4 regions of the Ramlibacter sp. G4-7 genome follow, and region 3 is predicted to be linked to each of the others. Evidence: predicted binding sites of a transcription regulator. Region 3 holds the regulator's gene; each other region holds the start of a gene.
What was found. The regulator LexA, encoded in region 3, represses DNA repair genes until DNA is damaged. The targets are predictions, from matches to a motif close to ACTGTATNNNNATACAGT.

Region 1: a site for LexA is predicted at 1,909-1,926, ahead of AC3EGR_RS08650 (DNA topoisomerase IV subunit B). Genes of this name have one in related genera too.
Region 2: a site for LexA is predicted at 3,240-3,257, ahead of AC3EGR_RS05390 (DUF3072 domain-containing protein). Genes of this name have one in related genera too.
Region 4: a site for LexA is predicted at 1,951-1,968, ahead of imuA (translesion DNA synthesis-associated protein ImuA). Genes of this name have one in related genera too.

The regions. Positions count from the first base shown of each region.
Region 1 covers NZ_JBYNTT010000005.1:67,062-74,267, reverse strand. Annotated here, with positions in the region: gene AC3EGR_RS08650 (DNA topoisomerase IV subunit B) at 1-1,874, opposite strand, end outside; gene AC3EGR_RS08645 (MFS transporter) at 2,033-3,259, shown strand; gene AC3EGR_RS08640 (hypothetical protein) at 3,261-3,392, shown strand; gene AC3EGR_RS08635 (SDR family oxidoreductase) at 3,460-4,272, shown strand; gene AC3EGR_RS08630 (class I SAM-dependent methyltransferase) at 4,312-4,848, shown strand; gene dapA (4-hydroxy-tetrahydrodipicolinate synthase) at 4,879-5,772, shown strand; gene bamC (NlpB/DapX family lipoprotein) at 5,793-6,875, shown strand; gene AC3EGR_RS08615 (MBL fold metallo-hydrolase) at 6,916-7,206, shown strand, end outside.
Region 2 covers NZ_JBYNTT010000003.1:82,633-89,838, reverse strand. Annotated here, with positions in the region: gene AC3EGR_RS05410 (DUF3597 domain-containing protein) at 1-32, shown strand, start outside; gene AC3EGR_RS05405 (MFS transporter) at 183-1,382, shown strand; gene AC3EGR_RS05400 (hypothetical protein) at 1,459-1,851, shown strand; gene AC3EGR_RS05395 (NnrU family protein) at 2,415-3,005, shown strand; gene AC3EGR_RS05390 (DUF3072 domain-containing protein) at 3,010-3,228, opposite strand; gene AC3EGR_RS05385 (hypothetical protein) at 3,448-3,705, shown strand; gene AC3EGR_RS05380 (hypothetical protein) at 3,842-4,657, opposite strand; gene AC3EGR_RS05375 (hypothetical protein) at 4,654-5,115, opposite strand; gene AC3EGR_RS05370 (COG3014 family protein) at 5,132-6,628, opposite strand; gene AC3EGR_RS05365 (penicillin-binding protein activator LpoB) at 6,652-7,206, opposite strand, start outside.
Region 3 covers NZ_JBYNTT010000006.1:48,890-56,095, reverse strand. Annotated here, with positions in the region: gene AC3EGR_RS10010 (oxepin-CoA hydrolase, alternative type) at 1-438, opposite strand, end outside; gene AC3EGR_RS10005 (3-hydroxyacyl-CoA dehydrogenase) at 441-1,961, opposite strand; gene AC3EGR_RS10000 (MFS transporter) at 2,050-3,270, opposite strand; gene AC3EGR_RS09995 (D-2-hydroxyacid dehydrogenase family protein) at 3,300-4,307, opposite strand; gene AC3EGR_RS09990 (DUF1993 domain-containing protein) at 4,402-4,917, shown strand; gene AC3EGR_RS09985 (hypothetical protein) at 4,922-5,230, opposite strand; gene lexA (transcriptional repressor LexA) at 5,344-6,015, opposite strand; gene AC3EGR_RS09975 (asparaginase) at 6,097-7,032, shown strand; gene AC3EGR_RS09970 (hypothetical protein) at 7,032-7,206, shown strand, end outside.
Region 4 covers NZ_JBYNTT010000009.1:172,087-179,292, forward strand. Annotated here, with positions in the region: gene AC3EGR_RS14430 (ABC transporter ATP-binding protein) at 1-1,842, opposite strand, end outside; gene imuA (translesion DNA synthesis-associated protein ImuA) at 1,976-2,698, shown strand; gene AC3EGR_RS14440 (Y-family DNA polymerase) at 2,664-3,938, shown strand; gene AC3EGR_RS14445 (error-prone DNA polymerase) at 3,948-7,199, shown strand.

The DNA.
Region 1 (7,206 bases), on a different contig from region 3:
TCGGTGCCGGTGAAATCCATCTTGCCCAGTTGCACCGGCAACAGGCGCCGGGTGTCGGGATTGAGCGTCGTTTCCCACAATTGTTCCGCGCTCATCTCGCCCAGGCCCTTGAAGCGGCTGATCGCCCAGGATCCTTCCTTGACGCCTTCCTTGCGCAGCTTGTCCAGGATGTGCGTCAGCTCGCCCTCGTCCAGCGCGTACTCCTTGCCGGCCGGCTTCTTGCCGCGCGCCGGCACGTCCACGCGGAACAGCGGCGGGCGCGCGACGTAGACGTTGCCCGCCTCGATCAGCTTGGGGAAGTGGCGGAAGAACAGCGTCAGCAGCAGCACCTGGATGTGCGAGCCGTCGACGTCGGCGTCCGAGAGGATGCAGACCTTGCCGTAGCGCAGCCCCGAGAGGTCCACGCTGGTGTCGCTCGCGCCATGCGGATCGACGCCGATCGCCACCGAGATGTCGTGGATCTCGGTGTTGGCGAACAGGCGGTCGCGCTCGACCTCCCAGGTGTTGAGCACCTTGCCGCGCAAGGGCAGGATCGCCTGCGACTCCTTGTTGCGGCCCATCTTGGCGCTGCCGCCGGCCGAATCGCCTTCGACCAGGAACAGCTCGTTGTTGGCCAGGTCCTTGCTCTCGCAGTCGGTGAGCTTGCCGGGCAGCACGGCGACGCCGGAGCCCTTGCGCTTTTCCACCTTCTGGCCGGCCTTCTGGCGCGACTGCGCCGCCTTGATCGCGAGCTCGGCGAGCTTCTTGCCGTATTCGACGTGCTGGTTCAGCCACAGCTCCAGCGCGGGGCGCACGAAGCTGGACACCAGGCGCACGGCGTCGCGCGAGTTCAGCCGCTCCTTGATCTGCCCCTGGAATTGCGGGTCCAGCACCTTGGCCGACAGGACGTAGGAAGCACGGGCGAAGACGTCCTCGGGCAGCAGCTTCACGCCCTTGGGCTGCAGGTTGTGCAGCTCGATGAAGCTCTTGACCGCGTTGAACAGGCCGTCGCGCAGGCCGCTGTCGTGGGTGCCGCCGGCGGTGGTCGGGATCAGGTTGACGTAGCTCTCGCGCACCGGCTGGCCGTCCTCGGTGAAGGCCACGCACCACGCCGCGCCCTCGCCTTCGGCGAAGTTCTCGTTGCTGTCGGCAAATCCTTCACCCTCGAACAAGGGGATCACCGGGTCCCCGGTCAGGGTCTGCATCAGGTAGTCGCGCAGGCCGCCCTTGTACTGCCAGGTCTGCGTTTCCTTCTTCTTCTCGTCGACCAGCTGCACGGTGACGCCGGGCATGAGCACGGCCTTGCTGCGCAGCAGGTGCGCCAGCTCGTTCATCGGCACCGCGGTGCTGTCGAAATACTTCGCGTCCGGCCAGACACGCACGGTGGTGCCCTGCTTGCGGTCGTCGGGGCCGGTCTTGCGCTTCTTCAGCTTTTCCTCGACGTCGCCGCCCGCGAACACGATGGTCGCCGCCTCGCCGTCACGGTAGCTGGTGGCCTCCAGCCGCTTGGCCAGCGCGTTGGTCACCGACACGCCCACGCCGTGCAGGCCGCCGGAGAAGCTGTAGGCGCCGCCCTTGCCCTTGTCGAACTTGCCGCCCGCATGCAGCCGGGTGAACACCAGCTCGATGACGGGCGCCTTCTCCTCCGGATGCAGGCCGAAGGGGATGCCGCGGCCGTCGTCCTCCACGCTCACGGAGCCGTCGCCGTGCAGGATGACGCGGATGCGCTTGCCGTGGCCTGCCAGGGCCTCGTCGGCGGCGTTGTCCAGCACCTCCTGCAGCACGTGCAGGGGGTTGTCGGTGCGGGTGTACATGCCGGGCCGCTGCTTGACGGGCTCCAGCCCTTTCAGCACGCGGATCGAACCTTCGGAGTACTCGGAGGGTTTGGTGGCCATAGGGGTGGGGATTGTAGTCGGCGAGTCTTGCGCCACTGGATGCATGTACAGAGGAGCCTACATTCATGCGCGACTCTCATCAATCCCCGCAAAACATTTCAACAGGGTTGTCAGGCGCGGCACAAGCCTGCGTGAGGCCTTCCCGCTACAGTCCGCGCATGAATCCCGCCGAACGCAAGCTTTCGATGGCGCAGGTGCTGGCCTGCGGCGCCATGATCGTGACGCTCTCCATGGGCATCCGCCACGGCTTCGGCCTCTGGCTTCAGCCCATCACCCAGGCCCAGGGCTGGACCCGCGAGACCTTCGCCTTCGCGCTGGCCATCCAGAACCTGGCCTGGGGCGTGACCGGCATCTTCGCCGGCATGCTGGCCGACCGCTTCGGCGCCTTCAAGGTGCTGATCATGGGCGCCGCGCTCTATGCACTGGGGCTGGCGGGGATGGCGCTGTCGCCCGATGCCTTCACCTTCACCCTGACCACCGGCCTCCTGATCGGCGCGGCCCAGGCCGGCACGACCTACGCGGTGGTCTACGGGATCATCGGCCGCCAGATCGCGCCGGAGAAGCGTTCCTGGGCGATGGGCGTGGCGGCGGCGGCCGGCTCCTTCGGCCAGTTCCTGATGGTGCCGGTGGAAGGCTTCCTGATCGGCGGCATCGGCTGGCAGCAGGCGCTGCTGGTGCTGTCGCTGGTGGTGCTGGTGGTGGTGCCGCTGGCTTTCGGCCTGCGCGAGCCGGGGTTCGGCGGCGGCGCCGTGCCGGTCAAGCGTGACCAGACCATCGTGCAGGCGCTCGCCGAGGCTTTCAAGTACCCCAGCTTCCAGCTGCTGATGGCCGGCTACTTCGTCTGCGGCTTCCAGGTGGTTTTCATCGGCGTGCACATGCCCAGCTACCTGAAGGACAAGGGCCTGTCGCCCCAGGTCGCGAGCTACGCGCTGGCGCTGATCGGCCTGTTCAACGTGTTCGGGACCTACATCGCGGGCGCGCTGGGCCAGAAGCTGGCCAAGCGCAAGATCCTGGCCTTCATCTACCTGGCCCGCTCGGTGGCAATCGCCCTGTTCCTGTGGGCGCCGCTGTCGCCGCTGTCGGTCTACATCTTCTCCGCCGTGATGGGCCTGCTGTGGCTGTCGACGGTGCCGGTGACCAATGCCTCCATCGCCGGCATCTTCGGGGTGGCCCACCTGTCGATGCTGGGCGGCTTCGTCTTCTTCAGCCACCAGATCGGCTCGTTCATGGGCGTGTGGCTGGGCGGCCTGCTGTACGACCGCACCGGCAGCTACGACATCGTCTGGTACCTCTCGATCGCGCTGGGCGTGTTCGCGGCGATCGTGAACCTGCCGGTGCGCGAGGCGCCGATCGCACGCGAGCGGGCGCAGCCGCAACCGGCGTGACATGAGCGCGCGCGCCAAGCACGTCCTGGCCTGGCTGGCCGCCACGGCCGTCCTCGCGGGCGTGTTCGCGCTTTACACGCGGCCCGACATGATGGTGGCGGTGAGCGAGATGATCTGGGCCTGCTTCCGGTGACGAGGCGTTTCCTCCTATCCCATCAGGGGCTGCGCCAGCCCGGCCGCCGCGTTCACAATCCGCGGCCATGAACGTCACCCTCATCACCGGCGGCTCCGACGGCATCGGCGCCGAGATGGCGCGCCAGCTCGCGGCCAGGCACAAGGCAGGCATCGCCCTGGTCCTCGCGGGCCGCAGCCAGGACAAGCTCGATGCCGTCGCCGCCGAGTGCCGGGCGCTGGGCAGCGAGGTGCTGACCGTGGCCATGGACATGGCGGTCGAAGCCGATTGCCGCGGACTCGTCGCCCGCACGGTCGAACGCTTCGGCCGGCTGGACACGCTCGTGAACAATGCGGGCATCTCGGCGCAGGCCCTGTTCGAGGACGTACGCGCCGAAGACCTGCGGTGGTACCAGGACTTGATGCAGGTGAACCTGTGGGGTGCCGTGTGGTGCACGCACGCCGCCCTGCCCCACCTGAAGGCCAGCCGCGGGCGGATCGTCGCCGTCAGTTCCCTGTCGGGCCTGCTGGGCGTGCCGGGCCGCTCTGCCTATGCAGCCACCAAGTTCGCCATGACCGGTTTTTTCGAGGCGCTGCGCGCCGAGATGAAGAACCAGGGCGTGAGCGTGACCATCGCGTACCCGGGTGTCGTCCGCACGAACCTGCGCCATCGCGGCTACGACGCGCGGGGCCAGGCCGCCGGCTCCAGCGGATTGAAGGAAGACGACGCGATGAGCGTCGAAGAATGCGCCCGGCTCATCGTCGAGGGCATGGAGCGCCGCCAGCGCGACATCGTCATGACGGCCAAGGGCAAGCTGGGACGCTTCATCAAGCTGGTCGCCCCATCGCTCGTGGAGAACATGGCCTTGAAGGCGCTCAAGGAAGACGTGCGCCCCCGATAGCGCCCACCCTGCCCTCCCCCGGAACGGGAAAAAAGAGCCATGCACGGTACCGAAGAACCTTCCCCCTGGATCACCCGCTTTGCCCACCTCGTGCCCGCCGGCGGCACAGTGCTGGACCTGGCTTGCGGGCGCGGGCGGCACGCGCGCTTCTTCGCCCGGCGTGGCCACCGCGTGCTGGGCGTGGACCGCGATGCGGACGCGCTCGCCACCTTGCAGGGCGTGGCCGAGACGCTGCAGGCCGACATCGAGAACGGCCCCTGGCCGCTGGCGGGCCGCAGCTTCGACGCGGTCATCGTGACGAACTACCTCTGGCGCCCTCTCTTTGCCCCGATCGCCGGGGTGGTCGCTCCCGGCGGCGTGCTGCTGCACGAGACCTTCGCACAGGGCAACGAGACGGTCGGCAAGCCGGCGCGTCCCGACTTCCTGCTCGCGCACGGTGAACTGCTGCAGGCCTACCCGGGACTGCGGGTGGTGGCCTACGAGGACGGCTTCCTCGACCACCCGCCCCGTTACCTGCAGCGGATCGCCGCCGTGCGCGCGCCGGACGGCCCCCCGCCTCCCCGTTACCTGCTCTAGTTAGAATCCTCCATTCCCGGGAAGAACCCCATGACACCGATTACAGGCAGCATCGTGGCGCTCGTGACGCCGATGCACGAGGACGGCAGCGTCGATTACCCGACGCTGCGCAAGCTCGTCGACTGGCACATCCAGCAAGGCACGGACTGCATCGGCGTGGTCGGCACCACGGGCGAATCGCCCACCGTCGACGTCGAGGAACACGAGGAAATCATCCGCGTGTCCGTGGAACAGGCGCGCGGCCGGGTGCCCATCATGGCCGGCTGCGGCGCGAACTCCACGGTGGAGGCGATCGCGCTGGCCAGGTACGCGCAGAAGGTCGGCGCCGACTGCCAGCTGCAGGTCGTCCCCTACTACAACAAGCCCACGCAGGAAGGCCTGTTCCGGCACTTCAAGGCGATCGCCGAGGAAACCGGCGACCTGCCCATGGTGCTGTACAACGTCCCCGGCCGCACGGTGGCGGACATGCAGCACGACACGGTGCTGCGCCTGGCGGACGTGCCAGGCATCGTCGGCATCAAGGAAGCGACCGGCAACATCGAGCGGGCCCAGTGGCTGCTGCGCGATGCGCCCAAGGGCTTCTCGGTGTACTCGGGCGACGACCCGAGCGCCGTCGCGCTCATGCTGTGCGGCGGCCAGGGCAACATCAGCGTGACGGCCAACGTCGCGCCCAGGCAGATGCACGAGCTGTGCGTGGCGGCGATCGCCGGTGACGCCAGGCGCGCCATGGAGATCCAGTTCCAGCTCATGCCGCTGCACAAGCACCTGTTCGTGGAAGCCAATCCGATCCCGGTGAAGTGGGCGATGGCCCGCATGGGCCTCATGGGCGGCGCGCTGCGCCTGCCGATGACGCCGCTCGCCAAGGGCAACGAGGCGGTGGTGGAAGGCGCGCTTCGCGCCGCGGGCCTGCTGCAGGCGGCCTAGGACAAGACAGAGGGGATTCGATGAAGTTGACCGTGAAGTTCGGCCTGCTGGCCATGGCCGTGGCCCTTTCCGCCTGCTCCGTGCTGGAAGGCGACAAGATCGACTACAAGAGCGCGCAGAAGGGCCCGACGCTGGAAGTGCCGCCCGACCTGACGCAGCTCAACCGCGAATCGCGCTACGTCGTGCCCGGCGGCGGCCCCGTTTCCGCGAGCAGCTATGCGCTGGGCCAGTCCGTCCCCAACCTGCCCACCGCCGCGACCGCGGTTGGCGATGTGCGCATCGAGCGTGCGGGCAACCAGCGCTGGCTGGTGGTGAACCGCCCGGCCGACCAGCTCTGGGGCCCGGTGCGCGACTTCTGGCAGGAGAGCGGCTTCCTGCTCGCCATGGACCAGCCCAACCTGGGCATCATGGAGACGGACTGGGCCGAGAACCGCGCCAAGATCCCGCAGGACTTCATCCGCAACTCGCTGGGCAAGGTGATCGACTCCGCCTATTCGACCGCGGAGCGCGACAAGTTCCGCACGCGCTTCGAGCGTTCCGCCACCGGCTCCACCGAGATCTACGTCAGCCACCGCGGCATGCAGGAGGTGTACGCCAACCGCGAGCAGGACCAGACCGTGTGGCAACCGCGCGCGGCCGACCCGGAACTCGAAGCCGAGTTCCTGCGCCGCCTGATGGTCAAGCTCGGCGCGCCGCAGGCGCAGGCCGCTGCTGCGGCCAACGTCGCTTCGGACAAGCCGAGCTCGCGCGTGGCCTCGCTCAACAACCAGCCGGTGGTCGTGATCGACGAGGGCTTCGACCGCGCCTGGCGCCGCGTCGGCCTGGCGCTGGACCGCACCGGCTTCACGGTCGAGGACCGCGACCGCAGCCAGGGCACGTACTTCGTGCGTTACGTGCCGCCGAACCCGGACAAGAAGGAGCCCGGATTCCTGGGCAAGCTGTTCAGCCGCGCCACCCCGGCCGAGCAGCCGCTGAAGTACCGCATCAACCTGAAGTCCGAAGGCCAGACCACCACGGTGTCCATCCTCAACGCCAGCGGCGCTCCCGAGACCTCCGCCAATGCGCAGAGGATCGTGCAGGTGATCGCGGACGACCTGAAATAAGCAGGATCCGGGGCCCGCTGCGCGGGCCTTGTCCTTCGACGTGATCCGATTCAAGTCCCTGGGCAGCGGCAGCACCGGCAACGCCACCGTGATCCAGGTGCGCGGTGACGGCGCGCCCACCCACCTGCTGGTCGACTGCGGCCTCGGCATCCGCGAGCTGGAAAAGCGCCTCGGCGCCGCCGGAATGCTCGCCGAGCAGATCGACGCCATCTTCATCACGCACGAGCACGCCGACCACATCGGTTGCGCGCAGCGGCTGGCCGTGCGCGAGCGCATCCCCGTCTACATGAGCGAGGGCACCTACGCGTCCCTGCGCCAGCCCGACTTCCAC
Region 2 (7,206 bases), on a different contig from region 3:
GCGGCAAGGTGCCGGCCGAACTCCTGGACTGAACGAGGTCCCACCGACATGGCTCCGTCGCGCGTTTGACGGAGAGTGGCCGCCGCACTGCGGCCTTTGCACCAGGGGACGCGCGTCGGCAGTTGTTGGCGGCAGGCTTGCGTCGAGTCGAGACGACGCAGGCCCTATGCTCCCAGTCCAGCATGAGCACCGAAGTCCGTCCCGCCGCCGGCGTTTCCGGCGACTCCCTCTGGTCCGCGTTCCTTCCCCTGGTCCCTTTCATGGCCGCCGTGTTCGCCGGCTTCTTCGCGATGGGGATCGCCTTGCCGGTGCTGCCGCGGCACGTACACGACACGCTGGGGCAGGGGACCGTGGTGGTCGGGTTCGTCATGGGCAGCCAGTACCTGTCCGCGCTGTTCGGGCGCATGTTCGCCGGCGGGATGGTGGACGCGCGCGGTCCGAAGATCGCCGCCCTGAGCGGACTGGGCTTCGCGTTCGGGGTCGGAGCGCTCTATCTCGCGTCCGTGCCGTTCACCGCATCGCCGCAGCTGGCTTTGGGGCTGGTGGTGCTCGGGCGCCTGCTCTCCGGTTTCGCGGAGGCTTTCGTCATCACGTCGACGATGGCCTGGGGCCTGTCCCGCGTGGGGCCGGCGCATGCCGGCAAGGTGTTCGGCTGGATGGGAGTGGCACTGTTCGGAGGCTTCGCGGCGGGAGCGCCGACCGGCATGTTCCTGTACGGGCGCTTCGGCTTCACCGGCGTGGCCGTCGCCGTGCTGGTGGTCGCACTCACGGGTTGGGTGGGCACCCGCCTGGTCGCGGGCGTGGCGCCGAGCACCTTGCCGCGGCTGCCCTTCTACAAGGTGCTGGGCGCAGTGAAGCTGCCGGGTGTCGGCCTGACCTTGTGTTCACTGGGCTACGCGATGATCACCGCCTTCGCCGTGCTGCTGTTCGCGCAGCGCGGATGGGACGGCGGTGCGCTGGCCGTGAGCTGCATGGGGCTGGGCTTCATCGCCGGCCGCCTGCTGTTCGGACAGTTGCCCGACCAGGTGGGCGGCGCGCGCGTGGCGATGTTCTGCGTGCTGGGCGAAGCGCTCGGTCTCGCGCTGATCTGGATCGCGCCGCATCCTGCACTTGCGTGGGCAGGCGCCGCGCTGGCCGGTGGCGGCTACGGTCTCGGGTTCCAGGGTTTCGGCGTCGAAGCCGTGCGCCGCGCGCCCGTGCAAAGCCGCGGGTCGGCCATGGGCGCATACGTGATCTTCCAGGACCTGTCCATGGGCCTGGGACCGCCGCTGGGTGGCATGCTGGCGCAGGATGCGGGGCTGGACGCGGTCTACCTGGCCGCGGCCGTCGCGGCGCTCGGCGCCGGTGGCGTCGCTGCAATCCTGCTGCGTGGGCGGCGTTGAGCCTTTCGGGTCACTCGCAGCGCCTAGGGAAATGCCTTAAGCTCGAGCTGTATTGCTCCAACAACAAGAACGCTTCGTGACCCCCGACCCACTCTCCGCCGCCGACGCAGCTCCGGCCCATCCCGGGCAGCGCCTCGTTCGCGCCGAGCGCCCCCTCCCGACGATCACGGAATGGTCCGTGGTCGGCCACGACCGCATCGTCGGCTTGCTGCACGACGGCACGAGCCGCTCCAACGGCAAGAAGATCATCACCTCCCCCATCGTGCGCGTGCAGTTCGCGCAGGGCGAACACATGCCCCTGGCCCACACCCAGTCCGGCAGCCGCTATGCGCTCGCCGCGGCCGGCCAAGGCTTCGGTCCGGAGCAGGCGGAGCACTTCCTGCGCTTCAAGAGCAGGTCCCCGCGTCCACGGGACCCGGATCTGCTGGATCCGGCACTGCGCACGGTGCTGATGAAGCTGCCGTCCTAGCGGCGCCAGCGGAACGCTGGCCGCGGTCCGCTTCCTGAGTTCGTCGTGCGCCTGGCGCTTCGCGCGTCGCTCTGGCGGTGGGTTCGCCTTGCTCACCACCTCCGTGCAAACTTGCTGACGCTGCTCGAACAGATTCGTTCGAGGGGCGCGATGCTGCACGCGCAGCGCCGATCCGACAAGCACTTTCTGCGTCGCGTGGCCGCACGACGACATCCGGCAGACGGCCGAAAATTTTTTTTCGGCGCACAAGCCTGTGGAGCGTTTTCGCACAACCGGGTGCTTATCCACATGCTCGGCCGTTTCGGCCAGGTTGTTCATGTTTGTAGGACACCACCGACGCAGTCCTACACACAGTGGTCCATCGCACGCAAGTGCCTGACGGCAAAGGGGAAAAACCGGGTTGTCCACACGGCAGGGCCTCCCTTAGCTACTACGACTACCTTTGAAAAAGGAATTCAGGGAAACCACCGCGGACAACATTCCGGGTGCGGCGACCTCGGGCCTTGGGGACGGTGCGGCGTTTGGCGCAGAATCCGCCGCTCGGAGTGGATGGAGGCTTGGCGATGCTGCTGCTCGTGCTGGGGTTGGTGCTGTTCCTGGGTGCGCATTCGACGCGGGTGTTCGCGGACGACTGGCGTACGGCGACGGTCGCCAAGGTCGGCGAGCGGCCGTTCAAGGGCGCGTACTCGCTGGTGTCCGTGGCCGGCTTCGCGTTGATCGTGTGGGGGTACGGCCTGGCGCGCCAGCAGCCGGTGGCCCTGTGGGGCGTGCCGCCGGTGGGCATGCGGCACGTTGCGGCTTTCCTCACCCTGCTGGCCTTCATCCTGGTCACGGCGGCCTATGTGCCGCACAACGAAATCAAGCACCGGCTGCACCACCCGATGGTGCTGGGCGTGAAGGCCTGGGCCCTGGGGCACCTGCTGGCGAACAACACGCTGGCCGACCTGGTGCTGTTCGGGTCCTTCCTGCTGTGGGCGGTGCTGGACTTCCGCGCGGCGCGCAAGCGGGACCGCGAGACCAGCACGGTCTACGTCAAGGGCAAGGTCCAGGGGACCGTCACCACGGTGCTGATCGGCGTGGTGGCCTGGGCCGTGTTCGCTTTCTGGCTGCACCGCGTGCTGATCGGGGTGCAGCCCCTGGGCGCGGGCGCCTGATGCCTCAGGTGCCGCGGCCCGTCTTCTCCTGCAGTTCGTCGATCTTGCGGGATGCCTCGGCCTTCGTGAGCTCGTCTTCGACATCCTCCTTCGCCTCTTCGGCGAGCGTGTGCAGGTAGGAACGCTGGGCCCCGGTCATGGGCTCGTCGCCCGTGACCCAGTGCTCGGGGTCCTTCCGCATGTTGCTTTCCTCGGCCTTGGATTGGGTTTGCTTGTCGGTCATGTGGACTCCTGACTGTCGATAAGCACAGTATCTGGATCCGGTCGCCGCCAGCATGTAGGCGCATGCCGAAAGCTCCAGGCCAAGGGGAAGACGTCCGACACGCCCGGGGGGCGCTCCTTCCCAGAATGGGTCGACGACATGGGGCTTTCCAATGGATGAACTCAAGGCATCACGGCGGAGCCCACCCTGCAACGCACCCCATCGAGAAGGAGCAAGACCATGACCCATCGCTACAAGGCAAACCCCCAGGACAAGCAGGCCGGCCACACCGGCAAGGTCGAAAACGACACCAACAAGCAGGGCGAGGAAAAGGCGACGCAGACCAACGAGGGGCGCCGCACGGCCTCCAGCCGGCACGACCGCGAGGATCACATCGGCAACAACCAGGCCAAGATGCGCCGCGGCACCACGCAAGGCACGACGTCGCAGCAACCGCCGATGAAGGAAGCGCGCGGAGGGAACAAGCGGGGGATGTAGGTCGGCAACCGAATCCACGGCATTGCGGCGTCGCGCCGCGATCCATGGGGCGTTGGCTGAGGCGCCCCATGGATCCCGGATCACGCCCCGGGATGGCATGGCGGCGTGCCATGCCGCAGGATGACGACCGTGCGGGTCAGCGCCGCAAGGCGACGCTCATCTCGCGCATGACGTCCTTGGCCAGCGCGTCGGCGATGTCGTTGACGCCGGTGACCGCGGCGGTCTGCTTGTACTCGTAGCCCTCGGTTCCGGCTTGCCACCGGCCCGCGGCAGGAGCCGCCTGTTGCGGGACGGCGCGGCTGTAGACGCTCACGATGTTGTAGCCGCCCTTGAGGTCCTTGGCGCGCACGTCGAAGCCGTAGCCCAGGGGCGCGTCGCGGTCCTCCACCAGCAGGACTTCCAGGATCATCTCGCCGTGCTTGACCAGCGCGTCGGTTTCGATCAGCTGCTGGTCGCCGCCGCCGCGGTGTTGCGAGGCGGCCGTGGTGCGCATCACCACGTTGCGATCGACGAAGCGCATGCCGGCGCGGCCCATCGCCGCGACGAAGGCGCGCTCCAGCATCGCCGCATCGCGTTCGGCGAGCCGCGTGCTGCGCGCGGGGTCGCCCGTCTTCACCGTGCCGGAGGTGTGCACCCAGGTGTTGTCCGAAGCGTTGGAGCTCTGGCCGCCTGCGCTGGCGCCGTTGCTGCGGTTGGCATTGCGCGTCTCGCTCCGGCTCATGGTTTGCGTTGCCGACTGGTCGCTCAGATCGCGGTTCCACATCAGCACGACCCGTGGCCGGCCCGCGGCGGCGTAAGCCCGGGCGAATGGCATCGCTGCGTCCGGCGCCGGTGCGGCAGCGGGCGTGGCCTCGGGCGTGGCGACCGGCAGCTGCCCTTCGCGCCACTGCGCGATCGCCGGCGCCGCGGCGAGCAGTGCCGCGGTGCTCAGGGCTGCGAGCCGCGGCTTCACTGCGCCACCTCGATCAGGTAGTTGGCCACGTCGTGCGAGATGGACAGCTCGGTGTAGACGGCGGTCGCGCGCGGCTCCAGGAAGACCTGCTTCCACGCGCTGGGCGCCTCGGCCGGCGCCTGGCTGGCGCGCAGGAAGGAGGTGCGCACGCGCACCACCTGCGGCCGGTCGGCGCAGGAGACGAAGCGCGCCGTGACCTGGACGGTGTCGGTGGGGCTGCGTTCGGAGAACAGGCTCTGCACCGCCATGAGCTGAGAGGCGTGGTGCGAGCCGTACTGCACGCTGTTGAGCGGCATGGCCGTCATCTGCAGGCCATAGGACTGGCCGACGAGCGCCGGACCCGGACGCGAGGGATTGGTGTTCTGCACGCATTCGACCACCAGCGGCGGCGAGTCGGTGGCACAGCCGGCGGCGCCCAGGGCGAGCAGCGCGGCACACAGGATCTTGGTCGTGTTCATGGTTTCTTCCTCCTCCTCACTTGCCGGCCACGAACTCGGTCTCGAGCATCTGGCGCAGGGCCTTGTTGCGATCGCCCCGGCTGCTTTCGGGGTTGAACTTCTCGTCGACGGGTTGCACGACGGGGGTCGCCGCGTCGGCGCGGCCCCAGGCAAGGGAACAGCGTCCTTGCACGGTCACCAGCGGCATCGGCTGGGACTTGTCTTCGACGAGCAGCATGGGCGGGGTGCGCGGTGCCACCGCCGCCGGCGCGACCTTCGCGTTCGCGAGCGGGCCGCCTCCCTTCACCGCAAGCTTCGTCGGCGCCTTGCCGGCGGGAGCGGCCGGGCGCGGTGCGGCCCGCTCGTCGAGTGCCGCGGAGTACAGGTGGATGCGGGCCGGCAGCGTGTCCCAGGCGCGGACGTCCGCGGCCGGATTGGCGGAGGCCTCGATCGCCTTGGCGGCGACACCGATGAAGATGCCGGCCAGGCCGACACCGCCCATGCGGCCGTCGCCCAGGGCGGCACCCATCATCGCGGCCTGCGTGCCCACGGTGACGCCCACGTTGCCGACCGCCGCCGCGTTGCCCTTGAAGTTGGCCTTGCCGGCCATGATGCCGTCGACTTCCCGGCCGCCGCGCGTGGTGGCCTGGTAGACCAGATCGCCTGCGAGCGGCAGGTTGCCCACCGTGCGTCCGGCGGAGGTGCGGATCCTGGGCACGGTGTCGGGCCCCGTGCCCGGCTTGAACTTCAGGATGTGCTTGTACTGGCCATCGCCCCATTTCACCGGCGCCGGGCCGCTTTCCACCAGCACCAGCGCGGCACCGGGGGTCTTCTCCAGCGACTGGATCTTGCTGTCGATGGCGCGTGCCTCTTCCACCAGGTGCTCGCCGCGCACGCGGTCGTTGTCGCAGGAGGAGGCCCAGCCCGCCAGGTACTTCAGCAGGCCGAAGTCGCTCTGGTACACGGCGGACTCGGCGGAACTGAGGGTGATGTGCCGGTCGGCGGCCAGGAAGGCGGCGCGGGCGTTCTGGAAGTCGCCCTCCTGCACGTACAGCAGGCCGCGGTAGTAATAGAGCATGGCCCGCTCATAGGGCTCCCCCTTGAAGTCCTTGACCGATTCGCCGTTGAAGAGGCTGCGCGCCTTTTCCGCGTTGGCGTCGCCGGCGTAGATCTCCTCCACGCGCGCGATCGCCTCGTCGAAGGCCTTGCGTGCCAGGTTGAACCGGCCGTGCTCCATGGCGGCGAGGCCCAGGCGCTGCAGGTTCAGCACCGCACCCCATTCGCCCTGCTCGTAGAGCGCGAGCATCAGCGGCCGGGCCCATTCCTCGTGCGGGGCGGCGAAGGCGGCGGCGGCCTCCTTCACCGCGGCACGGTCCATCTCCGCCCCCGGTTGCGGGGCCTGGGCCTGGGCCGGCGCCGCCGGCGCCATGTCCTGGAGTTTCTTGAAGAAGTCCCCCAGCTGGGCGGCGGCGGGGCCGGCAGCGAGGGCGAGGACGGCGCACGCGAGCGCCGCACGAACCAGAGGTTTGCGCATGGATGCTCCTGGGGAGTGGCGGGCTAGCGGTACATCACGTCGTCGGAGGCCGTGCGTTCCATCTCGTACACGTTGGTCCAGACGATCTCGCTCGTTTCGAGGTCGAAGAGCTCGAAGGTGATCTGCGTGTAGCGGCCGATCATCCCGGTGCGCTGCGAGCGCTGGTCCAGGGTGGTGATGCGGCCGCCCAGGCGGAAGTCCGCGCCCAGGGTGCCCTTGGTCATGCCCTTGGTGCCGACGTCGGTGACACCGGTGCGTTTGAGTTGCCGCTCGGATTCGACCGCCGCCGCGTACTGGCGGCCGACGAAGGTGAGCTTGCCATCGGCGGCTCGGTTCAGGGAAACGCGCAGGCGGTCCGTGATGATGTTGCGGTTGATCGGTTGCGAGGAGTCGTTCGTGAAGGCCCCGGCATCGACGATCACCCGGGGGGCATGGCCGTCCCGGTTGCGCTGCATCAGGCGGCGGGAAGCGAGCATGTCGCGCATCATCTGGTCGGACATGCTGATGATGTCCCGGCCCTCGATGCCGACGCCGCGGATCGGGCTGCCGACCTGGGGGTTGACGTCCACCGGGGCGAC
Region 3 (7,206 bases):
GCCGCCGCCGTCGGGCGAGAGGGCAACGTTGCTGTAGGCCATGACGAAGACCGCGTTGTCCGCCGCGACGATGAAGTCGCACGCCAGCGCCAGCGAGAAGCCGGCGCCGGCTGCCGCGCCTTCGACCGCGGCGATGACCGGCTTGGGGAAGGCGCGGATCGCCTCGATCCAGCCATGGAGGCCTTCGATGGACTGCGCCTGCACCTCCGGCGGCCGGGCCCGGTTGTCGAGCAGGCGCTGCAGGTTGCCTCCGGCGCAGAAGGTGCTGCCCGCGCCCGTGATCACCACGCTGCGCACCTCGGGATTGCTGTCGGCGGCGTTGAGCGCCTCCACGCCCGCGGCGTAGATCTCCGGCCCGAGCGCGTTGCGGTGATCGGGGTTGCTGATGGTGAGGACCATGGTGCGGCCCTCGCTGGCGCTTTTCAGTTCGGCAGCCATGTTCAGGACTCTTCCTGCAGCAGCGACAGCCCGATCGCGCCGCGGCGGCGCAGCCAGGGGCTGGGGCGGTAGCGCGGGTCGCCGTAGACGGTCTGCAGGTTGAACAGCACTTCCAGCACGTTGGTGGGGCCCCAGCGGTTGCCCATGGCCAGCGGCCCCATGGGATAGCCCAGGCCCAGCGTGACGGCGGTCTCCAGGTCCTGCGGCGAGCAGATGCGCTGCTGGCAGATGTCGCAGGCGATGTTGACGATGGTGGCGACGACGCGCTGGGTGACGAAGCCGCCGGAATCGCGGATCACGCTTACCGCCTTGCCGTCGCGCGCGAACAGGGCGTGCGCGGCGTCGCGCATGTCCTCGCGCGTCGCGGGGTTGGTGGCGAGCACGCGGCGCTTGGTGGCGGCGTCCTCGATCAGCAGGTCGATGCCCACGGTGCGCGCGGGATCGAGCCGCTCGACGACGGCGACCGTCGTCACGTCGAAGCCCAGCGGAGCGACGATCGTCAGCGCCTGCATCGAGGGCGACTGCCCGGTCTCGATGGTGGCGCCGAGATCCTTGAGCAGCTGCAGGAGCTCGGAGCGGCGCGCCGCGCGCGTCGAAACCCACACGGGCGGCATCTCCTCCACCTTCGGCACGGCCGGCTCCGCCGCGACCTGCGGCTTCCCGTCGACGTAGCGGTAGAAGCCTTCGCCGGTCTTGCGGCCCAGCACGTTGCCGGCCACGCGCTGCGCGGTGATCACGGTGGGCCGGTAGCGGGGCTCGTCGTAGTACTGGCGGTAGACCGACTCCATCACCGGATGCGACACGTCCAGGCCGGTGAGGTCCATCAGCTCGAAGGGGCCGAGCCGGAAGCCCACCTGGTCGCGCAGGATGCGATCGATGGTGGCGAAGTCGGCCACGCCTTCGCTGGCGATGCGCAAGGCCTCCGTGTTGTAGCCGCGGCCGGCGTGGTTGACGATGAAGCCGGGGGTGTCCTGCGCCTGCACAGGCGTGTGTCCCATCTGGCGCGCGTAGGCCGTGAGGCCTTCGCAGACGGCCGGATCGGTCTTGAGGCCGGCGATGACCTCCACCACCTTCATCAGGGGCACCGGATTGAAGAAGTGATAACCGGCGAACCGCTGCGGCCGTTGCAGGCCGGCGGCGATGGCGGTGACGGAAAGGGAGGAGGTGTTGGTGGCGAGCACCGCGTCGGCTGCGACGATGCCTTCGAGCTGGCCGAACAGCGATCGCTTGACGTCCAGCCGCTCGACGATGGCCTCGACCACCATTTCGCAGTCGGCCAGGTCCTGCAGCGAGGTCGCCGGCTGCAGGCGTTCCTTGGCGGCCCGCACCGCGGCATCGTCCATCCGCCCTTTCTCGCGCAGTCGGTCCCACTGGGTGCCGAGTTCCTGGATCGCCCGCTGCACCGCTTCGGGCTGCGTGTCGTACAGCTTGACGGTACTGCCGGCCTGCGCGGCGATCTGTGCGATGCCGCGGCCCATGGCGCCGGCCCCGGCCACGCCTATCGTCTTGTAACGGGTCTGCATCGGGCGATTATCGGTGCCCGCCGCAGGGCTTCATGGTGAAACTTGTTTCGCGAACCCAGCCGTGCCGGATGGCGATGGCGCCGACGCTTCAGACGCCGCGGCGCGTGTAGTGCGTGGCCAGTGCGCTGGCGGCCATGGCGGCCAGCAGTCCGGCGAGGCCCGCCCAGTGCAGCGCGTCCATCCCCGGCCCTTCGATGAGCCAGCCGCCGGTGGAGGCGCCCAGGGCCTGGCCCGCATACATCGCCGAGGAGTTCAGCGCCACCGAGGCGGCGGCGAGCCCGGGCGCGATGCCGACGAGGCGGGCCTGCTGCGCCGAATTCGACGAGAAGCAGCCCAGCGCCCAGGGGATGCTCACGATGGCAGCAAGCCACAGGGTGGTGCCCAGTGGGAACAGCAGCATGCTCGCCGCCATGAGGGCGATGCCGGCCATGATCGCCCGCGGCGCGCCGATGCGGTCGATGTAGCGCGCCATGAGCATGTTGCCCAGCAGGCCGAAGGCACCGAACCACATGAAGAACAGGCTCAGCGCACCCGGCGTGACGCCCAGCTTCTGCCTGAAGTAGGGCGCGAAGTAGGAGAACAGCACGAACTGCCCGCCCGCATAGAGCACGGTGACCAGCACCGTCGTCATGAGGGCGCGCGAGCGGAAGGTCTCGGCCCAGGCGGCGCGCGACAAGGCCGGCGGCGTGACCCCGTCGGGCATCGCCACCCACACCCACAGGGCGCTGGCGAGGCTCAGGGCGGCGACGACGCCGAAGGCGGCCCGCCAACCCACCGTGCCGCCGACATAGGCGGCGATCGGCATCCCCAGCACCGACGCGACCGACCAGCCGACGAAGATGAAGGTGATGGCGCGGCCCCGCTGTTGCGGCGGCACCAGCAGGCCCACGCAGGCGGCCGCCTGCGGCGTGAAGATCGCCGGGGCCAGCAGCGCAAGCACGCGCAGGGCCAGCAGCGCGGCGAAACTGGGCGCGAACGCGCACGCCAGGTGCAGCAGCGCGTACCAGAGCATGGACAAGGCGAGCAGCCGGCGGCGGTCCCAGCCGGCGACGAGCGCCGCGCACAGGGGCGCGCCGACGCACATGAGGACGGCGCCCGCCGAGATCAGCTGGCCGGCGGTCGCCACCGACACGGACAGGTTGGAGCTGATCTCGTTCAGGGTGCCCGGTACCGCCATCACCCCGGTGCCGATCACGAAGTTGCCGAACAGCATCGGCCAGAGCACGGCGGGCAGGGCCTCCGGCCGTGCCGACGGACTGACCTTGCTGCGCGTCGATGACGGAACGACTTCGGGCGTGCTGGCAGTCATTCCCTCATCTTGTCATTTCGTCATCGCCCCTAGCGACGTACCTGCAGCGCGCCCGGGTTCACGATGTTCGTCGGCGTGCCCCGGATGTAGTTGACGACGTTGTCGAAAGCGGCGCCGAAATACAGCTCGTAGCTTTCCTGTTCCACGTAGCCGATGTGCGGCGTGCAGATGCAGTTTTCCAGGCGCAGCAGGGCGTGGCCCTGCAGGATCGGTTCGCTCTCGAACACGTCGATCGCCGCCATGCCGGGGCGGCCGCGGTTCAGCGCGGCGATCAGCGCCTCGGGCTCGACGAGTTCGGCGCGCGAGGTGTTGACGATCAGCGCCGTGGGCTTCATCCGGTTGAGGTCCTCCAGCTTGACGATGCCGAAGGTGTCCTCGTTCAGGCGCAGGTGCAGGCTGAGCACGTCGCTGTCGGTGAACAGGGACTCCCGGCTGGGCGCGGCCGACAGGCCGTCCGCCTCGGCGCGGGCGCGCGACTCGGGGCTGCCCCAGACCTGCACGCGCATGCCGAAGGCCTTGCCGTAGCCGGCCACCAGCTGGCCGATCTTGCCGTAGCCCCAGATGCCCAGGGTCTTGCTACGCAGCACCGTGCCGACGCCGAAGTTGGCCGGCATGGACGCGGATTTCATCCCCGACTGCTGCCAGGCACCGTGCTTGAGGCTGCTGATGTACTGCGGCAGCCGGCGCACCGCCGTCATGATCAGCGCCCAGGTGAGTTCCGCCGGCGCGATGGGAGAGCCCACGCCCTCGGCCACCGCGATGCCGCGCTCGGTGCAGGCCTCGATGTCGATGTGGGCGCCGACGCGCCCGGTCTGGGAGATCAGCTTGAGCCGCGGAAGCTTCTCCACGAGTTGCCGCGTGATGGCGCTGCGCTCCCGGATCAACACGATCACGTCCGCGTCGCGCAGGCGCACCGAGAGTTGGCCGATGCCCTTGACGGTGTTGGTGAAGACCTTGGCGGGGTAGGCTTCCAGCTTGGACGCGCACTGGAGCTTGCGTACCGCGTCCTGGTAGTCATCGAGAATGACGATGTTCATTCCCTCGATTGTGCCTCGGCTGCCGTGCGGTCCGCGGCGCGCCGGCCGCGGCGGCGCTAGCATCCGTGCTTTTCGACCCCAGGAGACCTGTTCCATGCCCTTATCCATGTACTCGGCCAGCGTGCCGGTGTTCCAGCACATGCTGCGCAACCTGAGCCACCTCCTCGACAAGGGCGAGGCGAGCGCCGAGGCCCGCAAGTTCGACCCGTCGGTGCTGGCCGGCGCCCGGCTTGCTCCCGACATGCTGCCGTTCACCCGCCAGATCCTGATCGCCTGCGACGGCCCCAAGCTGGGTGTGGCGCGCATCGCCGGCATCGAGGCGCCGAAGTTCGACGATACCGAGACCACCTTCGCCGAGCTGAAGGCCCGCATCCAGAAGACGCTGGACTTCCTGGCGACCGTCCCCGCGAGCAAGCTGGACGGCACCGAAGACAAGGAAATCACCTTTCCCATCGGGCGCGAGAAGACCCGCACCATGACGGCGCAGGCCTACCTGACGACCTGGGTGCTGCCGAATTTCTTCTTCCATGTGACCACGGCTTACGCCATCCTCCGGCACAACGGCGTGGACATCGGCAAGCAGGATTACCTGGTGGGCGCGCAACGCTGAGCCGTCAACGCCAGCCCACGGCCCGTGGCAGGCCGGCCTCGTTGCCGGCTTCCAGCGCGGCGAGCCGGTCCAGCTCTGCACAGACGTCGGCCAGGCGGCCGGAGATCACCATGCGCCCGGCATCGGCGCGCGCCGCGCTGGGCTCGACCACGCGCACGACGCGCAGCGGCGTGACCTTCGCGGCGACGGGGCGCTGTGCCGGCGGGCGATCGGCAGCGCGTGCGGTGCCTCGGCGTCGCGGTGCAAGGCAGGCCAGCAGCGCCTGCAGCGAGGCGAACAGGTTGGCGAGCGGGACGGTGAATGCATTTGCCATGTGACAGCTCCTTGTAGACGAGGGCACAGGCAGGATTGGTCTGGACATGCGGCGGCCGCAGGGTGATGGCGATGCCTCGCCATACGCCTGCCACCTGCGGACACCGCGGGGGGTTACATGAGCATGGTGTTGCGGATGAGGCCGACGGCCACGCCCTCCACCTCGAAGGGCTCGCCCGGCTCCACGACGATGGTCGGGTAGTCCGGGTTCTCCGCATGGAGTTCGATGAGGTGCTTGTTGCGGCGGAAGCGTTTGACCGTGACATCGTCGCCCAGGCGCGCGACGATGATCTGGCCGTTCTTCGCGTCGCGGGTGGACTGCACCGCGAGCAGGTCGCCGTCCATGATGCCGGCGTCGCGCATGGACATGCCGCGCACCTTCAGCAGGTAGTCGGGCCGGCGCTGGAACAGGCCGCTCTCGACGTAGTAGGTCTGGTCGACGTGTTCCTGCGCCAGGATGGGCGAGCCGGCGGCCACGCGGCCCACCAGCGGCAAGGCGAGTTGCGCGAGGCCTTGCAGCGGCAGCTGGAACTGCTTGATGCGCGACTCGTGGATGGACCGCAGCGCATCGCTCTGGAGCCGGATGCCGCGCGAGGTGCCGCTCACGAGCTCGATGACGCCCTTGCGCGCCAGGGCCTGCAGGTGCTCCTCGGCCGCGTTGGCGGACTTGAACCCGAGTTCGGCAGCGATCTCGGCGCGCGTGGGCGGTGCGCCGGTGCGCGCGATGGCGCTCTGGATCAGGTCCAGAATCTGTTGCTGGCGGGGCGTCAGCTTCGGTGTTTCCATGAACGCGGGCTCCTGGGGCTGCGGCGGGAGGGTTACTGTGTTGATATCCAGTATCTGTATTTTTGAACAGTTTCGCGGGGAATGCAAGTGAGCCAGCGAAGAATCGTGGTACTGGGCACCGGCGGCACCATAGCGGGCCGCGCCCGATCGTCCTCGGACAACGTCGGCTACCAGGCTGGCGAGCTCGCGGTGGCGGACCTGCTCGCGGACGTGCCGGTGCCTGCAGGGTGCACGCTGCAGGCGGAACAAGTCGCGAACGTCGACAGCAAGGACATGGACTTCGCGGTGTGGCGCAGCCTGGCGCAGCGCTGCGCCTACTGGCTGGCGCAACAGGACGTCGCCGGCCTCGTGGTCACGCATGGCACCGATACGATGGAGGAGACCGCGTTCTTCCTGCAGTCGCTGCTCGCCCCGGCCAAGCCGGTGGTGCTGACCGGCGCCATGCGGCCAGCCAGCTCCGCGGCGCCCGACGGGCCGCAGAACCTCACGGACGCGCTCGTGGTCGCGGCCTGGCCCGGGGCGAGCGGCGTGTGCGTGCTCTTCGCCGGCACCGTGCACGGTCACGCGGACGTCCAGAAGGTGCACCCTTACCGCCTCGATGCGTTTTCCTCCGGCGACGGCGGACCGCTGGCCTTCGTCGAAGAAGGGCGGCTGCGCGTGCTCCGTCCGTGGCCTGGCGGAACACCAGCGCGGGCCGTAGCCGCGCTCGCCGCGGCCGAGGGGTGGCCGCGCGTGGAGATCGTGACCAGCCACGCCGGCGCCGGTGGCGCCATGGTGGACGCGCTGGTGCGCGACGGCGTCGCAGGGCTGGTCGTCGCGGCGACCGGCAACGGAACCGTGCACCACGCGTTGGAAGACGCGCTGCTGCGTGCGCAAGCCGCGGGCGTGGCGGTGCGGCGCGCGACGCGCTGTCCCTTCGGGCGCATCGTGCCGCATGCGGGCAGCCGCCTGCCGGCGGCCGAGGGCCTGTCGCCGGTCAAGGCCCGCATCGCCTTGCTGCTGGAGCTGATGGCCTGATGTTCGCGGGCCTGCAGTCGCACGCCTGGGCGTACCCCGTGCTGGAGATGATCCACATCTTCGGTATCGCGCTGCTGCTGGGCAACCTCGTGCTGCTCGAGCTGCGCGCCTTCGGCAGCGGGGTGGCCCTGCCGGTCCAGCCCCTTGCGCGGCTGGCGCTGGGCATTGCGGTCT
Region 4 (7,206 bases), on a different contig from region 3:
CACCGCTTCCTCCTCGGTGTCCTCGCCGAGGAAGCCGCCGCTCTGGTGCGCCCACAGGCTCGCGTACAGGCCGCCTTGCGCGAGCAGCTCGCGGTGCGTCCCTTGCTCCACGATGCGCCCCTGGTCCATCACGACCAGCCGGTCGAGCGCGGCGATGGTGGACAGGCGGTGCGCGATCGCGATCACCGTCTTGCCCTGCATCAGCTCCTTCAGGCTGGCCTGGATCGCAGCCTCGACCTCCGAGTCGAGGGCGCTGGTGGCCTCGTCCAGCAGCAGGATGGGCGCGTCCTTGAGCATCACGCGGGCGATGGCGATGCGCTGGCGCTGCCCGCCGGAGAGCTTGACGCCGCGCTCGCCCACGTGCGCCTGGTAGCCGACGCGGCCTTGCGGGTCGGTGAGCTTCTGGATGAATTCGTGGGCGTGCGCGCGTTTGGCCGCCTGCACCAGGTCTTCCTCGGTCGCGGTGGGACGGCCGTAGCTGATGTTGTCGTGCACGGAGCGGTGCAGCAGCGAGGTGTCCTGCGTGACCATGCCGATGCTGGCGCGCAGGCTGTCCTGCGTGACATGGGCGATGTCCTGCCCGTCGATCAGGATGCGGCCGCCCTCGATGTCGTAGAAGCGCAGCATCAGGTTCACCAGCGTCGACTTGCCGGCGCCGGAGCGGCCGATCAGGCCCACCTTCTCGCCGGGCCGGATCACCAGGTCGAAGTCCTCGATGACGGGCTGCGGCTTGCCGTAGCCGAAGCGCACGTCCTCGAAGCGCACCTCGCCGCGCGACACCTCCAGCGGCTTCGCATCGGGCGCATCCAGCACCTGGCGCGGGCGGGTGAGCGTCACGATGCCGTCCTGGATGGTGCCGATGTTCTCGAACAGCGAAGCCATCTCCCACATGATCCAGTGCGACATGCTGCTCACGCGCAAGGTCATGGCGGTGACCGCGGCCACGGCACCCACGCCGACCTGGTTCTGCGTCCAGAGCCACACCGCGAAGCCGGAAGCGCCCACGATCAGCGACACCACCAGCGTGTGGTTGACGATCTCGAAGCCGCTGACCAGCCGCATCTGGCGGTAGCCGGTGGTCATGAATTCGCTCATGGCCTGGCGCGCGAAGCCGGCCTCGCGGTGCGTGTGCGAGAACAGCTTGACCGTGGAGATGTTGGTGTACGCGTCGGTGATGCGACCCGTCATCATGGCGCGGGCATCGGCCTGCGCCTTGCCCACGCGGGCGAGCCGCGGCACGAAGTAGATGCAGGAAGCGGCGTAGCAGGCCAGCCAGATCACGAAGGGCAGCATGAGCTGGGTGTCGAAGCTGCCCGCCAGCGCGAGGATGGTGATGAAGTAGACGCCGATGGCGATCACCACCTCGATCACGGTGAAGAGCATCTCGCGCACGGCCAGGGCCGTCTGCATCACCTTGGTCGTGATGCGGCCGGCGAAATCGTCCGAGTAGAACGAAAGGCTTTGCCCCAGCATCATGCGGTGGAAGTTCCAGCGCAGCCGCAGCGGGAAGTTGATGGCGAGCGCCTGGTGCTTCAGGAAGGTGTGGAAGCCCACCAGCGCGACGCTGCCGAACAGCAGGAGCGTGAACCCGATCATGGACCCGCGTTCCTGGGCCCAGAGCTGTTCGCGCGGTGTCTGGCTGACCCAGTCGACGACGTGGCCGAGGATGGCGAACAGCCAGGCATCCCAGGTGGAGATGGCGGCGCTCACGATGGCCAGCAGCAGCAGGAACGGGCGAAGCCCGGCCGTGCAGGCCCAGACGAAGGAGAAGAAGCCCTTGGGCAGGTCCCGGGGGATCTCCTCCGGGTAAGGGTGAACGAGTTTTTCGAAGAGCCGGTACAACGAGGTCTCCAGGGCGGCGGGCCCATCGCGGGCCGACCGGCAGTTTTAACGGAATCGCCACGCCTTCGGGGCGGGGAGGTCGCAAGGCATTCCAGCCGCAGGAAAGATACTGTATAAACAAACAGTACCTGCCATGACTGCCCTGAACCTGCCCGTCCCCGAACTGCCCCATGTGTGGCGCGGCAGGGAGCTCGCGCAGGCGCAGGAGCGGACGGTATCCACCGGGCATGCGGCGCTGGATGCGAACCTGCCGGGTCGGGGCTGGCCCGTGGGCAGCCTGGTCGAGGTGCTGCAGGCCGAGGGGCAGCAGCATGTCTGGCAGTTGCTGGGCGCGGGCCTGGCAGCAGCCATCGCGGGCGGTGATCCTGCGGTGCTGGTGCAGCCACCTTACCAGCCTTTCGGTCCCAGCCTGCGCGCGCAAGGCATTGCCCCCGAGCGCCTGTTGTGCGTGCAGGCCGAGCGGCCCGCATCGCGGCTCTGGGCCGCGGAGCAGGCCTTGCGCTGCGCCGACGTGAGTGCGGTGATTGCATGGGTGGAACGCGCGCGCGCGGAGGAACTGCGCCGCCTGCATCTGTGTGCGCAGGCCGGGCAGAAGCTGCTGGTGCTGTTCCGGCCCTTGCAGGTGCGGGACCAGTCCTCGCCCGCGCGGCTGCGTCTGCTGGTGCAAGGCACCGAAACGCTGGAAGTGGTGGTGCTCAAGCGCCGCGGCCCGCCCCTGTTGGAGCCGATCGTATTGCGCGCGCAGCCGCAGATGTTGTCTTCCCTCCTGGGGGCCCGCAAGGACCGCCGACTGCTGCCCCAGACCTTCACGACCGGATCGCATGTACTGGATCGCCCTGCAACCGTCGCCGCATGACGATCCGAAGGCGTGGGGCTGGCGGGCATTGCAGTTCACCCCACGCGTCGCTTTCGTCGACGAGGCCCTGCTCCTGGAAGTGGGCGCCTCGGAGCGCCTGTTCGGCGGGCGCAAGCGCCTGCTGCGCAGGTTGCTGCGCACGAGTGGACTCGTTGCCTGGGCTGCGGGGCCGACGTCCCTGGTCGCCTTGTCGCTGCTGCGCCTGCAACGCAAGGGGCAGAGCCTGCCCATCGCCGTACCCGGGGGCTTGCCCTTGTCCACGTTCACTGCGGCGCAGAAGTACGTGGACACCCTGGAGCGCGTCGGTGTCACCACCCTGGGCGAATTCCACGACCTGCCGCGGGCCGGCGTCGCCCGCCGTTTCGGCAGCGAGCTGCTCGCTGCGCTGGACCGCGCCTGGGGCGACCAGCCGGAGCGCTACGAATGGCTCACGCTGCCGGCGGTGTTCGACGAGAACCAGGAACTGCCGGAGCTCGCTACCTCCGCTCCGGAACTGCTGCTCGCCTGCGCGCACCTGCTGAACCGGCTGCAAGCCTGGTTGCAGGGGCGCAACCTGGGCGTGCTGGCCTTCGAGCTGGAGTGGACCCTGGACCTGCGCCGCATCGACGGCAAGCTCCTGCCGGCCACGGAAAAGATGGAGTTGCGCACCGCCCAGCCCACGCAGGACATGCGCCACCTGCGGCGACTGGCTGCGGAGCGTCTCGGACGCACGACGATCTCGGCACCCGCCAACCACCTGCGCCTGCGCACGCTGGACACCGTGCCCTGGGGCGGGCTCACCACCAGCCTGCTTCCCGAGGACCAGAAGCAGGGCGAGCGGCTGCACCAATTGGTGGAGCGCCTGAGCGTGCGGCTGGGAGAGCAGAACGTGACCCTGCTGCAGCCGAGGGAGGACCACAGGCCCGAGGCCATGCAGGAGTGCGTGCCCGCCTTGTCCGCACACGCATCCGGGCCGGCACAGGGGAGGGCGGAGGACGTGCTCTTTCCTCCCTGGCTGCTCACGCAGCCGCTGGGCCTGCAGGTCAAAGGCGACCAGCCCTGGTACCAGGGCGCCTTGCAACTGCTCACGCGCGCACGCCGCATCGAAACGAGCTGGTGGAATTGCGAGGTGGAGACGCCGGTGGTGCGCGACTACTTCATCGCCCGCAGCGAACAGGCCGGCCTGCTGTGGATCTTCCGCGAACGGCTTTCTGCCGAGCAGGAACACGCGCAGTGGTTCCTGCACGGCATCTACGCATGAAGGCGAGCCATGTCCTGGTTGCCTGACTATGCGGAGCTGCACTGCCTCTCCAACTTCTCCTTCCAGCGCGGTGCCTCGCACCCGCAGGAGCTGGTGCAGCGCGCCCACGAGCTCGGATATACCGCCCTGGCCATCACCGACGAATGTTCCGTCGCCGGCGTGGTGCGCGCCTACGCAGAAGCGAAGAAGCTGAACCTCAAGCTGCTGCTGGGCGCCGAGTTCGCGCTGGACGGCTTCCGCCTCGTGGTGCTCGCGCGCGACGGCATCGGATGGGGCAATCTGTGCGAGTTCATCACCGCAGCCCGGCGGGTGGCGGACAAGGGCAGCTATGTCTGCACGCGCGAGGCCAGCGATTTTTCCATGCTCGCCGGGTGCGAGGTGCTTCTGTCTCCAGCCCGTGGCTTGCCGCTGCACGATCTGTGCGAACGGCTGGACTGGTCGCGGCGCTTCTTCGACGGCCACCTCTGGCTGGCGGCGGAACTGCTGCTGGATGGATCCGACGACCTGTGGCTGCAGGACCTGCAACGTGCCGGCGAGGCGAGCGGCGTTGCGCTCGTGGCCGCTGGAGACGTGCACATGCACGCGCGGTCGCGCAAGCCGCTGCAGGACGTGATGACGGCCGTGCGCCTGGGCAAGCCGGTGGCCGCCTGCGGCTTCGAGCTGCAGGCGAACGCGGAGCGGCACCTGCGCCACCGCATGCGCCTGGCCTCCCTCTATCCGCCCGACATGCTGGAACGCACCCTGGAAGTGGCCGACCGCTGCAGCTTCAGCCTGGAGGAGATCAAGTACCAGTACCCGCTGGAGGCAGTCCCGGCGGGACTGACGCCGCGCCAGGCCTTGCGCCGCTTCACCATCGAAGGTGCGCGGCAGAGGTATCCCGCAGGCGTGCCCTGGCGCGTCCGGCGCCAGCTCGTGCGTGAGCTGGACCTCATCTCCGACTGCGCCTACGAGATGTTCTTCCTGACGGTGAACGACATCGTGCGTTTTGCGCGTTCGCAGAAGATCCTGTGCCAGGGCCGGGGCTCGGCCGCCAATTCCGCCGTGTGCTACTGCCTGGGGATCACCGCCGTGGACCCCGCGCGGTCGGACCTGCTGTTCGAGCGCTTCATCAGCCGCGAGCGCAAGGAGCCACCGGACATCGACGTGGACTTCGAGCACGAACGGCGCGAGGAGGTGATCCAGTACATCTACCGCAAGTACGGGCGGGACCGTTCGGCCATCGCAGCGGTGGTGGCGAGCTACCGCACGCGTTCGGCGATCCGCGACGTCGGCAAGTCGCTGGACATCCCAGAGGTGCTGGTCGATGCCTTCGCCAAGGACCATTTCTGGTTCGACGAGCGCGGGGTGCGGGTGCAGAAAATCGGCGAATTGGCCGCGTCTCTGCAGGTCGAGGTGGCGCAGAAGTCGGTCTCCTTGTGGATGGAGCTGAGCGAGGAGCTCATGGGCTTTCCGCGCCATCTTTCGCAGCACGTGGGCGGCTTCGTGCTCACGCAGGGCAAGCTCACGCGGCTGGTGCCCGTGGAGAACGCGGCGATGAAGGACCGCTCGGTGATCCAGTGGGACAAGGACGACCTGGAGGAGATGGGGCTGATGAAGGTGGACGTGCTGGCGCTGGGCATGCTCACGGCGATCCGGCGCTGCCTGGACCTGGTCAGCATCCGGCGCGGCACGCCGTTCGGGCTGGGCGACATTCCCGACAAGGACCAGCCCACCTACGACATGATCTGCAAGGCGGACACCGTCGGCGTGTTCCAGATCGAGAGCCGGGCCCAGATGTCCATGCTGCCGCGGCTCAAGCCCCAGGTCTTCTACGACCTGGTCATCGAGGTGGCGATCGTGCGTCCGGGGCCGATCCAGGGCGGAATGATCCATCCCTACCTGAAGTCGCGCGAGCGGCTGCGCCGTGGCGAATCCATCGCGTACGAGAGCGAGGAGCTCAAGCCCGCGCTGGAGCGCACTCTGGGCATCCCGATCTTCCAGGAGCAGGTGATGCAGATCTCCATGATCGCCGCCGGTTTCTCCGCCGACGAGGCCGACCAGTTGCGCCGCTCGATGGCCGCGTGGAAGCGGCATGGCGGCGTGCACAAGTTCCAGGACCGCCTGATCGACGGCATGCTGGCCAAGGGCTACCGCCGCGCCTTCGCGGAAAGCATCTTCAAGCAGATCCTCGGCTTCGGCGAATACGGCTTTCCCGAGAGCCACGCCTACAGCTTCGCCTTGCTTGCCTACGACTCCAGTTGGCTGAAATGCCACGAGCCCGAGGCCTTCCTCGCCGCGATGCTCAATTCGCAACCCATGGGCTTCTATGCGCCGGCGCAGTTGATCCAGGATGCGCAGCGTCATGGCGTGGAGGTCTTGCCGCCGGATGTTTCGCATTCGGACTGGGACTCCAAATTGGGGTCAGATTCCAATTTCCCTCCCCCGCATTTCCTCCCGGCGCCAACCCGGGATCCATCCGCCGGTGAATCGCAGGCCGAATGCATTGCGGATCCATCCCGCAGTGACGTGAGCCAACTGGAATCCGACCCCCATCGGAGACCCCCTGTCCGCCTCGGTCTTCGAATGGTCGGCTCGCTCTCCGAAGCCGCAGGACGTCGCATCGTGCAAGCGCGCGAGCAGGGCCCGTTCGAATCCGTCGAAGACCTCTCACTGCGCGCGCAGCTCGACGTGCAGGACCTCAACGCACTCGCCGCAGCGGACGCGCTGCAATCGCTTGCGGGCCACAGGCGCCAGCAGGTCTGGGAGGCCGCGGCGCAGAGGAGGGCTCCAGCGCTGCTGCAGTCCGCCCCCGTGAACGAGCAGCAGCTGCTGCTCGAACCTTCGCGCGAAGGCGAGGAGATCTACTTCGATTACTCCTCCATGGGCTTCACGCTGCGCCGCCATCCCGTGGCCTTGCTGCGCGGACGGCTTGCGCGCATGAAACTCAAGAGCGCGCAGGAACTGCACGACCTGCCGCACAACCGCCGCGTGGGCGCCTGCGGCATCGTGACGGTGCGGCAGCAGCCCCAGACGGCCAACGGCACCATCTTCGTGACGATCGAGGACGAGACCGGGCCGGTGAACGTGATCGTGTGGAAGCACGTGCGCGAGCGCCAGCGCGATGCCTTGCTGCACTCCCGCCTGATGGCCGTGCGCGGCATCTGGCAGCGCGACGTGGACAGCGGCGGGCAGGTGCGGCACCTGATCGCCGAGCAGCTGGAGGACCTCACTCCCTTGCTGGGCCGCCTGGGACGCCGCAGCGACTCGCGCGATTTCCACTGATCCCCTA